3 regions of the Ewingella sp. S1.OA.A_B6 genome follow, and region 1 is predicted to be linked to each of the others. Evidence: predicted binding sites of a transcription regulator. Region 1 holds the regulator's gene; each other region holds the start of a gene.
What was found. Region 1 encodes PurR, which represses purine synthesis genes. Its sites were predicted from a motif close to CANGCAAACGTTTGCNTG; they were not measured.
Positions count from the first base shown of each region.

Region 2: a site for PurR is predicted at 1,720-1,737, ahead of glyA (serine hydroxymethyltransferase). Genes of this name have one in related genera too.
Region 3: a site for PurR is predicted at 3,131-3,148, ahead of purM (phosphoribosylformylglycinamidine cyclo-ligase). Genes of this name have one in related genera too.

Region 1 is NZ_JBLJFK010000001.1:766,849-771,841, forward strand. It holds gene punR (DNA-binding transcriptional activator PunR) at 1-691, shown strand, start outside; gene purR (HTH-type transcriptional repressor PurR) at 746-1,771, opposite strand; gene cydH (cytochrome bd-I oxidase subunit CydH) at 1,859-2,197, shown strand; gene ACMV8I_RS03780 (C40 family peptidase) at 2,342-3,184, opposite strand; gene ACMV8I_RS03785 (Grx4 family monothiol glutaredoxin) at 3,684-4,037, shown strand; gene rnt (ribonuclease T) at 4,129-4,839, opposite strand; gene gloA (lactoylglutathione lyase) at 4,928-4,993, opposite strand, start outside.
Region 2 is NZ_JBLJFK010000013.1:67,011-72,003, forward strand. It holds gene glrR (two-component system response regulator GlrR) at 1-1,004, shown strand, start outside; gene glnB (nitrogen regulatory protein P-II) at 1,130-1,468, shown strand; gene glyA (serine hydroxymethyltransferase) at 1,843-3,096, shown strand; gene ACMV8I_RS18375 (3-phenylpropionate MFS transporter) at 3,267-4,415, shown strand; gene csiE (stationary phase inducible protein CsiE) at 4,412-4,993, opposite strand, start outside.
Region 3 is NZ_JBLJFK010000002.1:30,437-35,429, reverse strand. It holds gene ppk1 (polyphosphate kinase 1) at 1-214, opposite strand, end outside; gene speG (spermidine N1-acetyltransferase) at 573-1,148, opposite strand; gene purN (phosphoribosylglycinamide formyltransferase) at 1,368-2,006, opposite strand; gene purM (phosphoribosylformylglycinamidine cyclo-ligase) at 2,031-3,068, opposite strand; gene upp (uracil phosphoribosyltransferase) at 3,302-3,928, shown strand; gene uraA (uracil permease) at 4,121-4,993, shown strand, end outside.

The DNA of each region.
Region 1 (4,993 bases):
TATCAAAAAAATGATAGCCACGCGGCGTCAATGCCAACAAGTTGCCAATGGTTGGCGAGGGCAGCTAAATGTCGCGGTAGACCGCATTGTCAAACCGGACCGATTAAGGCGTCTTATTACTGATTTCTATCGAACCTTTCCCGATACCGAGTTGATTATCCACTCAGAAGTGTTTAACGGCGTGTGGGATGCCTTGGTGGATGGGCGTGCGGATGTGGCCATCGGTGCAACGCGCGCCGTCCCCACCGGCGGACGTTTCAGCTTTCGGGATATGGGTTTTATGGACTGGCACTGTGTCGTCAGCCCGGGTCATCCTCTGGCGGCATTGACAGCGCCACTTATTGACGAGCAACTCCGCGCTTATCCGGCTCTGTGCATTGAAGACACCTCGCGGAACCTACCTAAGCGGGATACCTGGACGCTGGATAATCAGCGCCGCTTAGTGGTTCCCGACTGGACCTGCGCCATGGACTGCCTGCGTGAAGGTCTGTGTGTGGGTATGATGCCTGTGCATCTGGTTGAAACATGGATAGTGCAACAGAAACTCAGCGTGTTGACGCTGGCAACCGCTTTTCCTGAGAGTGCCTGTTGCCTGACCTGGGACCAAAGTAATCAGTCTCCATCTCTTGCATGGCTTCTGGATTACCTGGGCGATACGGCAACCCTCAATCAGGAGTGGTTGCGCAATTAAAAACACCTGCAAAAGTGCAGGTGTTACGGGTTGGAAGAGCCGAAATGATCGGAACTAACGGCGATAATCGCGGTAAGGTCCATCGGCTACTGAGCGACGCTCAATCAGTTTTGGATGAACTTCGATGGTTTGCGACTCTTCACGCTTGCTGATAATGCGATCCAGCAGCATCGTAAATGCCATCTCGCCCAGACGCTCTTTTGGCTGATGGATAGTGGTGAGTGCGGGAGAAAAATAGCGGGCATTGCGCACGTTATCATACCCGATCACAGAAATATCCTGGGGCACCCGCAGGCCCATTTCATCGGCAGCGCAAATAGCACCCATAGCCATGACGTCCCCCCCGCAGAATACTGCCGTCGGACGCTGCTTCTGCATCAGAATTTTGTGCATTGCCTGGTAGCCGGACTCCGGCTCAAAGTCGCCCTGAACCACCCACTCTTCACGTAGCGGAATATTGGCCTCGTTCAGTGCTTTAACGAAGCCCTGGAAACGGCCACCACCGGTGTTACGGGCCAGTTGTCCTGGGATCACGCCAATATCACGATGGCCGCGCTCAATCAGATAGCGCCCGGCCATATAACCGCCTGCAAAGGCATTATCAATAATGCTGTCGGTAAAGTTTTTGCGCGCTTCGCCCCAGTCCATCACGACCATCGGAATCGAACGGTACTCTTCGAGCATGTCGAGCAGGGCATCAGGATACTCTGCGCACATCACCAACAGACCATCCACACGCTTTTGTGCCAGCATCGACAGATACGCCTGCTGCTTATCGAGATTGTTGTGCGAGTTACACAAAATCAGCGTGTAGCCTTTGGCATAGCAACTGTTCTCAACCGCTTCGATCACTTCGGCAAAATAGGGTGCTTCGCTGGATGTCGCGAGCAAACCGATGGATTTAGTGTTGTTGACCTTGAGGCTACGCGCCACCGCGCTGGGTGAATAGTGCAGTTCTTTAATCGCAACCTGCACGGCGGCTTTAGTTTCTTCGGCGACGAAACGTGTTTTATTGATGACGTGCGACACGGTTGTGGTGGAAACGCCAGCCCGTTTTGCGACATCTTTTATCGTTGCCATGAAAAGAATGACTCCTGTCTAACGTGCTTCAGCACGTTAGCATTATGTTAATCGTTTGCCTGCGTGGATTTGACTGCTGAAGTGTGGATGAGCAGTCAAATCTTTGGTGGGTTTTTCAGAGAAGTACAACCGTCTGAAAAGAGCATCGGAATGAATCTACCCGCACGCAGCGTGGTAACCGCTAATTTTCTCTTATATCTGACTAAAGGGGAAGTAAAAAGTCTTTATAACCTGGAGGATGATCACGAGATTTTAAAACAAAACTGTGAGAAAATGCGTTGGCACACAAACTGTATGGCTTATGATAAAGCCACATTTGATCCGAAAGGGGTTTTAATGGATACCAATTTGAAATTTGCTCTCATTACTGTGGTCGGCGCACTGGCAGTGATTGTTGCTTTCAGTTTTACAGCAGTAATGAACTGAAGTAGTTGCACTTTATACGTGGTGAGTGAAAAACAAAATAAAAGGGCGATTCCTGTTACAGGAAACGCCCTTTTATTTTGCAGTCTGAAGTTTCATAAACGTTTCGTTAAATGCTATTCATCGCTGATTAGCGTAACCACTGACTTAACGAATCGTTTTAGGCGTCATAACCCGACGCGCTCCTACGTAGTGATTTTGCCAGTAATCTTGGCCCAGTGAGGTGATTTTGATCTCTTCACCTGTACGCGGAGACTGAATGAATTTACCGTTGCCAACATAAACACCTACGTGATCTGCCGCACCGCGATTATTAATTCTAAAGAAGACTAAATCGCCACTTTCCAGCTCGCCACGTTTGACCGGTGCCGCATCACGAAGATGGTACATTTCGTTGGCAGTACGAGGCATTTTGATACGAATCAGATCTTTGTACGCGTAATACACTAAACCACTGCAATCGAAACCGGTATTCGGTGAGGTTCCACCCCAGCGATAGGGTTTGCCGACCTGATGCATCAGCTTGGTCATCGCAGTCTGTTGCGCATGTTGATATCTTTTTTTATGTGCAGCGCTTAATGCGATTGGTTTACTCTCTTTCGCGAGTAAGCCCTTGGTTTTTCGATGGCGACCATAGGCTTTTTTACTGGTCTCATTTTTTGCTATCGTTCGGCTTCCTTTCTTCGCTATTACTTCATTCTTCGTCGTTTTGACGTTTTTATTTACCGAGCGCTGATGGCGAACGAGTTTGGTGCTGGTGATTTTTTTCGCTTCTTTAACTTTTGCTTTCTTTTCTTTTACTACCGGCTCTGACTTGGACTTTTTGCTGCTTCGGGCAACGGCTTTGCGCTTTCGTCGATCGTCAGGCTTGGCCTGACTGACATGGCTTTTTCGTTGTTCAGCGGCAACATTAGTATGTGGCGATGCATACGCCAGATTTAGAAATAGCTGGGTAAAGAGCAGCACAGAAAGCGTAAACAATAAACGCATGGCGTCGTTACCAATATTGGCCCAAGGTTAAACATCAGAGATGTCAGAGTATTACCTAAAAGAACCCGATAAAACAGCACGAATTGCTTCGATTTTAGATCATATTGTGAGAAAAAGTTAATAGCATTTTAAATGCTGTAAAAATAGGCATCTTTAGTTCTAAAAACCATCTTATTTCAGAGCGTTGAAGATGTACTCTGATCAGACTCACTCTGTCATAAGAGAGTTAAACTCAACGGTCAAAAATGTTATTCTGAATGAATGTTTATTATTGCGAGCCGCTAGGCACTTTTATAAAAAAGTGACGAAACAAAACAGTTAAAACGATATCGATTAAAAGACCCTGTAAAAAATGGCGTTTTTATCCAAAGCTCTCCATCGTTACAATAGACGTTAGGTGACAAATGTTAAGCGACAAATGGCGCACATTTCCAGACAGCGCCCAGCGCATCAATGAGTAATGACCGTGACAGCCAGTTTTGGCTTGAGGAAGCAATAAATGACCACGACTACCATAGAAAAAATTCAGAAGCAGGTTTCCGAAAACCCAATTCTTCTTTACATGAAAGGCTCACCCAAGCTGCCAAGCTGCGGTTTTTCGGCTCAGGCCGTTCAGGCGCTTTCTGCCTGTGGCGAACGTTTTGCTTACGTTGATATCTTGCAAAACCCGGATATTCGCGCGGAAATGCCTAAGTACGCCAACTGGCCAACCTTCCCGCAATTGTGGGTGGATGGTGAACTGGTCGGTGGTTGCGACATCGTGATTGAAATGTATCAGCGCGGTGAGTTGCAGACGCTGATCAAGGAAACGGCAGAGAAGTACAAATCTTCTGAAGAGCCGCAGCCAGAATAAAATCTGCCCGCAGGTGCCAGGAAGCAATAAAAAGAGCGGCTCATGACGAGACGCTCTTTTTTTTAAGAAATTTTCTGTTTCCAGCCAATAACTACTCTTCGCTGTCGGCAGTTTGGCTCTCTTCGTCGTCTACGTTGACAGGCAACGGCCAGCCACCAAGGCGCTTCCAGCGGTTCACCAGCTCACAAAATAGTTCCGCGGTCTGTTCGGTATCATACAACGCCGAATGTGCCTGGCTGCTGTCGAAGACCATGCCCGCACTAATACAGGCTTTAGCCAGTACGGTCTGACCGAGTACTAACCCGCTTAGTGCCGCTGTATCAAAAGTGGCAAAGGGGTGGAACGGGTTGCGTTTTAGTCCAGCGCGTTCCGCCGCCGCCATCAAAAAGCTGTGATCGAAGTTGGCATTATGCGCAACGATGATCGCCCGGTTGCAGTTTTGTTCTTTCATTCCTTTACGGATGGCTTTGAAAATAGCGTGCAGAGCATCGTACTCGCTTACTGCCCCTCGCAGGGGATTAGTAGGATCGATACCGTTAAAGGCCAGAGCTTCCGGCACTAAAATCGATCCTTCAAAAGGCTCAACGTGGAAATGCAACGTTTCGTCGGTTTCCAGCCAGCCATCGTCATTCATTTTCAGACTGATTGCGGCAATTTCCAGCAGCGCATCAGTCTTTGCGTTAAATCCTGCAGTTTCTACATCGATAACTACTGGGTAAAAACCACGAAAACGGCCTCTCAGGGCATTAGTGTCACTATTTTCGGCCATCAGTTTCTTATCTTTATCGAATTCAGCGCGCATTATGACAAATTTTTGCGGAGGTTACAGGGTGCCGGTGGGAAAAGGGCAAGAAAAAGAGCGCTCTGGCGCCCTTGATGTAGAAATAGGATTATTTTCCCAGACCCCGACCGGCATGTTTAGATTCGATCAGTTCGATTTTATAGCCGTCTGGATC
Region 2 (4,993 bases), on a different contig from region 1:
ATGCGCTTTACAAAGCTATTGATGCCGCACTCTCACTGTCTGCTCCTGCCAGTGATGAAAGCTGGCGCGAGGCTATCGTGACGCGTAATCCGGCGATGCAGCGTTTACTGGAACAGGCCAATATGGTGGCGCAGTCTGACGTCAGCGTACTGATTAACGGCCAGAGTGGCACCGGCAAAGAGGTGCTGGCGCAGGCTATTCATGCCGCCAGCCCGCGCGGTAAAAAAGCCTTTACTGCTATCAACTGCGGCGCTTTGCCCGAGCAACTGCTGGAGTCTGAGCTGTTCGGTCATGCCAAAGGCGCTTTCACCGGTGCCGTTAGCAGCCGCGAAGGGCTGTTTCAGGCGGCGACCGGCGGCACGCTGTTCCTCGATGAAATTGGCGATATGCCGCTGTCGTTGCAGGTTAAATTACTGCGGGTATTGCAGGAGCGCAAAGTGCGCCCGCTCGGCAGTAATCATGACATTGATGTCGACGTGCGCATCATTTCTGCCACTCACCGCAACCTGCCTAAAGCAATGGAAAAGGGTGAGTTCCGCGAAGACCTGTTTTACCGGTTGAACGTGGTGAGCCTGAAGTTGCCCACGCTCGCTGAGCGTGCCGAAGATATACCGTTACTGGCCATTCATCTGCTGCGGGCCTCTGCGCAGCGCCACAAGCCTTTTGTGCGCAGTTTTTCAACCGATGCCATGAAGCGGTTGATGGCCGCCAGCTGGCCCGGCAATGTTCGCCAGTTGGTCAATGTTATTGAGCAGTGCGTGGCGCTGACGTCGGCACCGGTGATCAGTGAAGCACTGGTGCAACAGGCGCTGGAAGGGGAGAACACTGCGTTGCCGACCTTTGTTGAAGCTCGCCATCAGTTCGAATTGAATTACCTGCGTAAGTTATTGCAGATAACCAAAGGTAACGTCACCAACGCGGCACGGATTGCCGGACGTAACCGAACCGAATTCTACAAATTGCTCTCCCGTCACGAGCTGGAAGCGACCGACTTTAAAGAGTAGCAACTCTGCTCTGCTACTATATGATACCTTTAGGCCTGCCTGTGCGTTGACGACGGCAGCGCGAATGTGAAACATGCTGCCGCTCAGGAAGGCGGAGAGCAAACGAATGATGATAAGGGTCCGCCATGAAGAAAATTGATGCGATAATTAAGCCGTTCAAACTCGATGACGTGCGTGAAGCACTGGCTGAAGTTGGGATCACCGGAATGACTGTGACTGAAGTGAAAGGATTCGGGCGTCAAAAAGGCCATACCGAACTCTATCGCGGCGCGGAGTACATGGTGGATTTCCTGCCAAAAGTGAAGATTGAAATTGTGGTGGCTGACGACATCGTAGATACCTGCGTCGAAACTATTATGACCACTGCGCAGACCGGTAAAATCGGCGACGGTAAAATCTTTGTTTTCGATGTGTCCCGCGTGGTGCGTATCCGTACCGGCGAACAGGACGAAGAAGCGATCTGATTTTCAGTCCCTCTTTGACGCTGAAAATGAAAAAGGCTGACATTGCGTCAGCCTTTTTTGTGGTTGCTATTTAGCGAGTCAGTTCACTTTATGCGGGCCGAAGCATTCGTAGCGAATGCGGTCAGCGTCAATTCCCTGCGTCAGCAGTTGCTGCGCGTGTGGTCACAAAGCTGAAAAATATGCATGGCATGCTGAAGAAATCTCCCTTGATTATGCAGAGTGTTTAGTAGATCAAAGCCTTGCCACCACTGGAGCCAATCGTTTGCCTAAAAACCTTGAGCTGGCCCTATCCGCAGGCGTCTTAAACATTTACACTGTGGCGCAGAACCCGGAAGGGGCATTTAATCTTTAGTTTGTTGAGTCAGGAGATGCAGATGTTAAAGCGTGAAATGAACATTGCCGATTATGATGCTGAGCTGTGGGCAGCAATGGAAAAGGAAGTGGTTCGTCAGGAAGAACATATCGAGCTGATTGCTTCAGAAAACTACACCAGCCCGCGTGTTATGCAGGCTCAGGGCTCTCAACTGACCAACAAATATGCCGAAGGTTATCCGGGCAAACGCTATTACGGCGGCTGCGAGTATGTTGATATCGTAGAGCAACTGGCTATCGATCGTGCAAAAGAGCTATTTGGTGCAGATTTTGCCAACGTTCAGCCGCACTCTGGCTCGCAGGCTAACTTCGCGGTCTATACCGCACTGCTGCAACCGGGTGACACCATTCTGGGGATGAACCTCGGTCATGGCGGCCACTTGACTCACGGTTCACCGGTCAACCTGTCCGGTAAACTGTACAACGTAGTGCCTTATGGCATTAACGAAAGCGGTGACATCGATTACGACGATGTGAAACGCCAGGCTGAACTTCACCAGCCAAAAATGATCATCGGTGGTTTCTCGGCTTTCTCCGGTATCGTTGACTGGGCAAAAATGCGCGAAATCGCTGACAGCGTTGGCGCTTACTTCTTCGTCGATATGGCGCACGTTGCAGGTCTGATTGCTGCGGGTGTTTATCCGAACCCGGTGCCACACGCCCACATCGTTACCACTACCACGCATAAAACTCTGGCCGGACCGCGCGGTGGTTTGATTCTGGCGAAAGGCGGTAGCGAAGAGTTCTACAAAAAACTCAACTCAGCCGTATTCCCTGGTGGTCAGGGCGGCCCGCTGATGCACGTGATTGCCGGTAAAGCGGTCGCGCTGAAAGAAGCGATGGAACCTGAGTTTAAAGTTTACCAGCAACAAGTGGCTAACAACGCCAAGGCAATGGTCGCCGTGGTGTTGGAACGTGGCTACAAAGTCGTTTCCGGTGGCACGCATAACCATCTGTTCCTGATGGATCTGGTGGATAAAAACCTGACCGGTAAAGAAGCGGATGCCGCCCTTGGCCGCGCCAATATTACCGTTAACAAAAACAGCGTGCCAAACGATCCGAAAAGCGCTTTCGTGACCTCTGGTGTGCGTATCGGTACTCCGGCTGTGACCCGCCGTGGTTTCAAAGAAGCGGAAGTCCGTGAACTGGCTGGGTGGATCTGCGATGTTCTCGACAACGTTAACGATGAAGCGACTATCGAACGCATTAAGCAGAAAGTTCTCGATATCTGCGAGCGCTTCCCGGTTTATGCCTAATCGCGTCAGTTAAAACGTTTTTTTCGAACCGACAAAACCCGCGAAAGCGGGTTTTTTTTGGAATGACGCCATAACTGTGAGCTGCTTTGCATTCTTTCCTTCGAAACATCACCGCCGATTGCTAGCCAGTGTGACCTCTGTCAAAGTATTGCCCTCAAACCGGAGGAATTATGGTATTGCGTTCAACCTATTGGCTGGCACTTAGCTATTTCACCTATTTTTTCAGTTACGGTATTTTCCTGCCTTTCTTTGGCGTGTGGCTTAAAGGTGAGGGCATCTCTTCTGAAAGCATTGGTTTGTTGTTGGGGGCCGGTCTGGTTTCACGCTTCCTCGGTACCTTGATTATTTCCCCCGCCATCAAAGATCCCGCACATTTAGTCACAGGCCTGCGCATTCTGGCGCTACTGACCCTGGTCTTTGCCGTCGGTTATTGGTTCGGCAACAGTTGGGCGTGGCTGATGATCAACATCGCGGGCTTCAGCCTGTTCTTCGGCCCGCTGGTTCCGCTAACGGATGCTTTATCAGGTACGTTGCAACGGCAAATCAATATGGACTATGGCAAAGTCCGCGTCTGGGGTTCGATCGCCTTCGTGATTGGCTCCGCCCTCACCGGTAAGCTTGTCTCAGTGTACGGTCACAACGCGATTCTGTATTCGCTGACCGTCGCCGTGGCGGCGATGCTACTCGGCATGTTGCTGCGCCCGAGCGTGAAACCGGTGGGCGAGAAGCGCGAAAGCAATGCGCCGACCGTCTCATGGAAAGCTCTGCTCAGTGAAACCCCGGTGTGGCGCTTTCTGTTGTGCGTCACTTTATTACAAGGTGCACACGCGGCTTATTACGGATTCAGTGCCATTTATTGGCAGGATCAGGGGTATTCGGCGTCAGTGGTGGGCTACTTATGGTCACTGGGTGTCGTAGCGGAAGTGCTGGTATTTACCTTCAGTAATCAGCTCTTCCGCCGCTGGTCAGCGCGCGATCTGTTATTGCTGTCGGCCTGCTGCGGCGTGGTGCGTTGGGCGCTGATGGGAGCCTTCATTGAACTGCCATGGCTGATTCTGATTCAGATCCTGCATTGCGGTACTTTCACCGTTTGCCATCTGGCGGGTATGCGGTTTATCGCGTCACGACCAAGGGATCAGGTGATCCGTTTGCAGTCGGTCTATTCGGCACTGGCGATGGGAGGGGGTATTGCGGTAATGACCATGGTGTCGGGCTTTTTGTTTGAATATTTGCACGCAGGGTTATTCTTCGTGATGGCAGCACTGGCGATTCCGGCTATTTTCCTGCGACCAAAAGTGACGCCGACTGCGTCGGCTTAAGGGGCTTCGAGCAGCGAGCGGATACGTTTTCGCTGCTCTTTTGTCAGAGGAAGCTGAGTGTGGATCACCAATGGATCGGCGTCGGTTATCTTGGTGGCGTAAGGTGTAACGATCATTGCAACGCCGTCCGGTGCGCCATGCTGCTGGAACTCCACCAGCGTTTGATATTCAATATTAAGCGGCAGTAATGTCGCCTCACGGATTTGCTGCTCGACCGCCTCTTCCAGTTGCGGGTTATGGTGGGTCAACAGCAAAATCTGTTTCTCCTGCAGTGCATTGCCCTGCATCAGCCACGCGCCAAAAGTCACCGCCACCAGACCAATCTCCTCTTCTGAAAGACGAATGTGATACTCCTGTTGAAAACTCTCCAGCGCCCTGCGCGTGGTGCGCACCAGCCGCGGATACATACGGGTCACTTCATCTTGCAGTGAACTGTCGATGCCGATGGAAAAATGGCAGCGTTCAATGGCCGGGCCAAGATGGGCAAACAACTGACGGATTAATCCTTCGTCGCTGCTGAATTTCATTCCGGCAACATCCTGAAAGCTGGCCACCACCTGCTCAACCTGGTGTATCAG
Region 3 (4,993 bases), on a different contig from region 1:
CGCCAATGAAACCTTGCTCCTCGCTGATCAATATCCGGCGCTTGAGGTCAGCAAAACGGACTTTGTAAAATTCATCCAGATTGTTGGAATAGATGCCCAAAAATCGCATGCGCTCAATCAGTGGATTGCTTTTATCTGCCGCTTCCTGCAAAACGCGTTCATTAAAGGACAACCAGCTCAGCTCTTTTTCTATGTAAAGTTTTTCCTGACCCATTTAAACCCCATTCAGTAAACTTGAAACCTGGCCCAACATTCAGCGTTATCGCTACAACTGCAGGGAAAACTCTCGTCATTTCCAGCTCACACCCGAAGGTGCTCGACATATCTCTGATGAAAATCCGAAGAGAGAGGGGCCTAGTGTCTATGAACAATATTGCGAAAGATTGACAGGAATGTCCAACATAAAGCAGAGGTTTAACCTGATAGGTCGATAAGGGCTCAAAAAGGGAGAAAGAAAAGGAAGAAAAGTCTTACCGGTGAACAAGATATCCCTTGTTACCTGGAATAAAAAAAGGTTCGCCGGTACTGTTGGTTATAGGGTTAACTCCCTGAAATTAAATGAGTCACTGAAACTAAACCACGCCAGCGCCAATGGGATCAACGCGTTTGGCTTCTGAATGTTTCGTTTTGTACATGGCCAAAAATTGTGGCTGGAAAATACACATACGGATAGCGTTACGATACTCCCCGTTAACGAAAAATTCCTGCTTCAGTTCACCTTCGAGTTCAAACCCTAATTTGCTGTAAATATGAATCGCCTTTTTATTTTCTTTATCGACGATTAAATACAGCTTGTAGAGATTGAGGACCGAGAAGGCATAATCCATCGCCAGACGCACCGCGTCACCAGCAAATCCTTTGCCCTGATGTTGTGGGTCAATGATGATTTGGAATTCCGCACGTCGGTGAATATGGTTAATTTCCACCAGTTCGACTAAGCCGACTGGCCCGCCCTGGAATTCAATGATAAAGCGGCGTTCGCTTTGGTCATGGATATGCTTGTGATAAAGATCGGTCAGTTCGACAAATGCCTCATAAGGCTCTTCAAACCAATAACGCATGACACTGGCGTTATTATCAAGACGATGAACAAACGACAGGTCGTCCTTTTCCAGTGGACGTAATCTGACGCTGTTATTGCTAAGCATGGGGTGTTCCTCAAAGAATATAGCCGTTTTACCTGAGGTAACCTTCGTGAAAATGAAATCTAAAACAGCCGTGTTTTAGGTGAAGGTCGGCACACAAACGACGTTTAAACGTGCGCCGAAAAGCAATTATATCGGCTGAACTGTAAACAAGTGCCAAATAAGATAAAATAAAAAACCGGCACGTGGCCGGTTTATAGAGAAATAATCGATTTCAATAGTTTAATCTGCTGCGTAACCCTGTTCTGGCAAAAGGTTACCGTCGAGAAAGGCCTGGCCCTGCTTGAGCTGTAACCGGCCATCAACAAACCAGCTGATCACCAGCGGATAGATGCTATGTTCCTGCGTTTGCACGCGTTCTATCAGGTCCTGCTCGGTGTCATCGCTAAATACCGGCACTCGGGCCTGCAAAATAACCGGTCCGCCATCCAGCTGTTCAGTGACAAAGTGAACTGAGGTGCCATGCGCTTCATCCTGGTTCTCAATCGCCTGACGGTGAGTGTGTAAGCCGGGATATTTTGGCAGCAGGGAAGGGTGGATATTTAGCATCCGGCCAGCGAAGCGCTGGACAAAGTTGGCATCCAGAACCCGCATGTAACCGGCAAGAACCACCAGATCGGGGTTGTAAGCATCGATGGCGTCGGCCAATGCGGCGTCAAACGCCGCACGGTCAGCATAAGATTTCACGTCCAGCGCATGAGCAGGAATGCCAGCAGACTGTGCCCGTTCCAGCCCGAACGCGGACGCTTTATTACTGAAGACGGCGCTGAGTTTCGCGTAGACTCGTCCCTGTTGGCAGGCATCAATCAGCGCCTGGAGATTACTCCCTTCGCCGGACACCAAAACCACAATCCTTTTCATCTCAACACCCATCTTTAGCCAAAGTTACTTAATGATAACGCGTTCTGCGGAGTCAGACCCTTTAATACTGCCGATTTTCCACGCTTTCTCACCATTATCATTCAACAGGGCAATCGCCTCGTCTGCCAGTTCAGCAGGCAGGGCGACCAGCATACCAACGCCACAGTTGAAGGTACGGTACATCTCATGGCGGGTGACGTTACCGGCAGTTTGCAGCCAGGTAAAGACGTCTGGCCACTGCCAGCTGGCTTCATCAATGATGACCTGAGTATTTTCCGGCAGGACGCGTGGAATATTTTCCCAGAAGCCGCCACCGGTCAGGTGAACGATGCCGTGGACTTCGACGTTTTCGATCAATTTCAGGATCGATTTTACGTAGATTTTGGTCGGAGCCAGCAGGTGATCGGCCAGGGATTTACCCGCCAGATCGGTTGTTTCCGGATTGGTGTTGCTGACTTCCAGAATTTTGCGTACCAGAGAGTAACCGTTAGAGTGCGGGCCGCTGGCAGCCAGAGCGATCACGACGTCGCCGTCAGCGACTTTGCTGCCGTCGATAATTTCTGATTTTTCCACTACGCCGACGCAAAAACCGGCCACGTCGTAATCTTCACCGTGATACATGCCCGGCATTTCAGCGGTTTCACCACCGACCAGCGCACAGCCAGACTGCTTACAGCCTTCGGCGATACCGGTGATCACGCTGGCAGCAATATCAACGTCCAGTTTGCCGGTAGCGTAATAATCAAGGAAGAACAGGGGTTCAGCACCCTGGACAATCAGGTCATTGACGCACATGGCGACCAGGTCAATGCCGATAGTGTCGTGACGTTTCAGGTCCATAGCCAGACGCAGCTTGGTGCCAACGCCGTCGGTCCCTGAAACCAGTACAGGTTCACGATATTTTTGCGGTAGCGCGCACAGGGCACCAAAACCACCCAACCCGCCCATGACTTCAGGACGACGAGTCTGTTTTACTACACCTTTGATACGGTCTACCAATGCGTTACCGGCATCGATATCCACGCCTGCGTCTTTATAGCTGAGAGAGGTTTTATCGGTCACTGCGGAGTCCCCATGGCGGTTTGGGTTAGTGGTTGAAATGAAGCGCCGCAATTCTAACAGCCCAGGCAAACGTTTGCGAGGGGCATATGCGGTGTGAGGATGAATCTCCTGTCTATACTGTTTATCAGGATTCTATTGATGTCGATCAAGCTAATGGCTGTGGCGTTCAAAATAAAAGGCGTTATAATCTCGCGATTTTTTTTTGCAGCTCAACCACCTTAGGAGAATTAAAAATGAAGATCGTCGAGGTGAAACACCCGCTGGTGAAACACAAGCTGGGCCTGATGCGTGAAAATGACATCAGCACGAAACGTTTTCGCGAACTGGCTTCTGAGGTGGGAAGTTTACTAACGTATGAAGCGACCGCTGATTTAGAAACCGAAAAAGTCACCATCGAAGGCTGGTGCGGCCCGGTTGAAATCGATCAGATTAAGGGCAAGAAAATTACCGTCGTGCCTATTCTACGTGCGGGTCTCGGCATGATGGAAGGCGTGTTGGAAAACGTGCCAAGCGCGCGTATCAGCGTGGTCGGGATCTATCGCGATGAAGAAACCCTGAAGCCTGTGCCATATTTCCAGAAGCTGGTTTCCAATATTGAAGAACGTCTGGCGTTGGTGGTTGACCCCATGCTGGCAACCGGTGGTTCAATGATTGCCACTATCGATTTGCTGAAAAAAGCCGGCTGCCAGAGCATTAAGGTGCTGGTACTGGTTGCTGCACCAGAAGGTATTGCTGCGCTGGAGAAGGCCCATCCTGACGTTGAGCTGTACACCGCCTCAATCGACCAGGGTCTCAACGAGCATGGTTACATCATCCCGGGGCTCGGGGATGCGGGCGATAAGATATTTGGTACTAAGTAAGCAATCAGCCGACTAATGAGTCGGCTTTTTTTTACTCGTCATACTTCAAGCCACAGATGCGTTGGCTGCGGCCATTCACCCCGGTCACATAGTTATCTATGCTCCCGGGGACTCATGGGCTTGCCGCCTTCCTGCGACTTGAATTATGTAGAGTACAAATTTCGATTTCATAACTTCATAGAGGAACAACCCATGACCCGTCGTGTTATCGGGGTAAGCGAACGTCTGCCGATCTTGCAGACTATCCCCCTGAGCTTACAGCACCTGTTTGCCATGTTCGGTGCGACCGTACTGGTGCCGATAATGTTCAAAATCAATCCGGCGACGGTACTGTTGTTCAACGGCATCGGGACCTTGTTATACCTCTACATCTGTAAAGGTAAAATCCCGGCCTATCTTGGATCAAGCTTCGCTTTTATTTCACCGGTTCTCTTGCTGTTACCGATGGGTTATGAAGCCGCGCTTGGCGGATTTATCGTCTGCGGGCTGCTGTTTTGTCTGGTGGCGCTGATTGTTAAAAAAGCCGGGATTGGCTGGATCAACGTGGTATTCCCTCCGGCGGCGATGGGAGCGATCGTGGCCGTCATCGGGCTGGAACTGGCGGGCGTGGCGGCTAATATGGCCGGCTTATTGCCAGCTGATGGCGTAGCGATAGATTCCACCACTATCATCATTTCGATGGTGACCTTGGGTGTGACCGTGCTGGGTTCCGTGCTGTTTCGAGGTTTTTTAGCGATCATCCCAATCCTGATCGGCGTACTGGTTGGCTATGTATTGTCGTTCTTCATGGGGGTGGTAGAGACTTCAACTATCGCCAAAGCACACTGGTTTGCCTTACCGACATTCTATACCCCGCGTTTCGAATGGGTGGCGATCCTGACTATTCTGCCTGCGGCGCTGGTGGTGATCGCTGAGCATGTCGGGCACCTGGTGGTGACAGCAAACATCGTGAAAAAAGACCTGCTGCGTGATCCAGGCCTACACCGCTCCATGCTGGCAAACGGGCTGTCCACGGTGTTATCTGGTTTCTTCGGATCAACGCCGAACACCACTTATGGCGAGAAC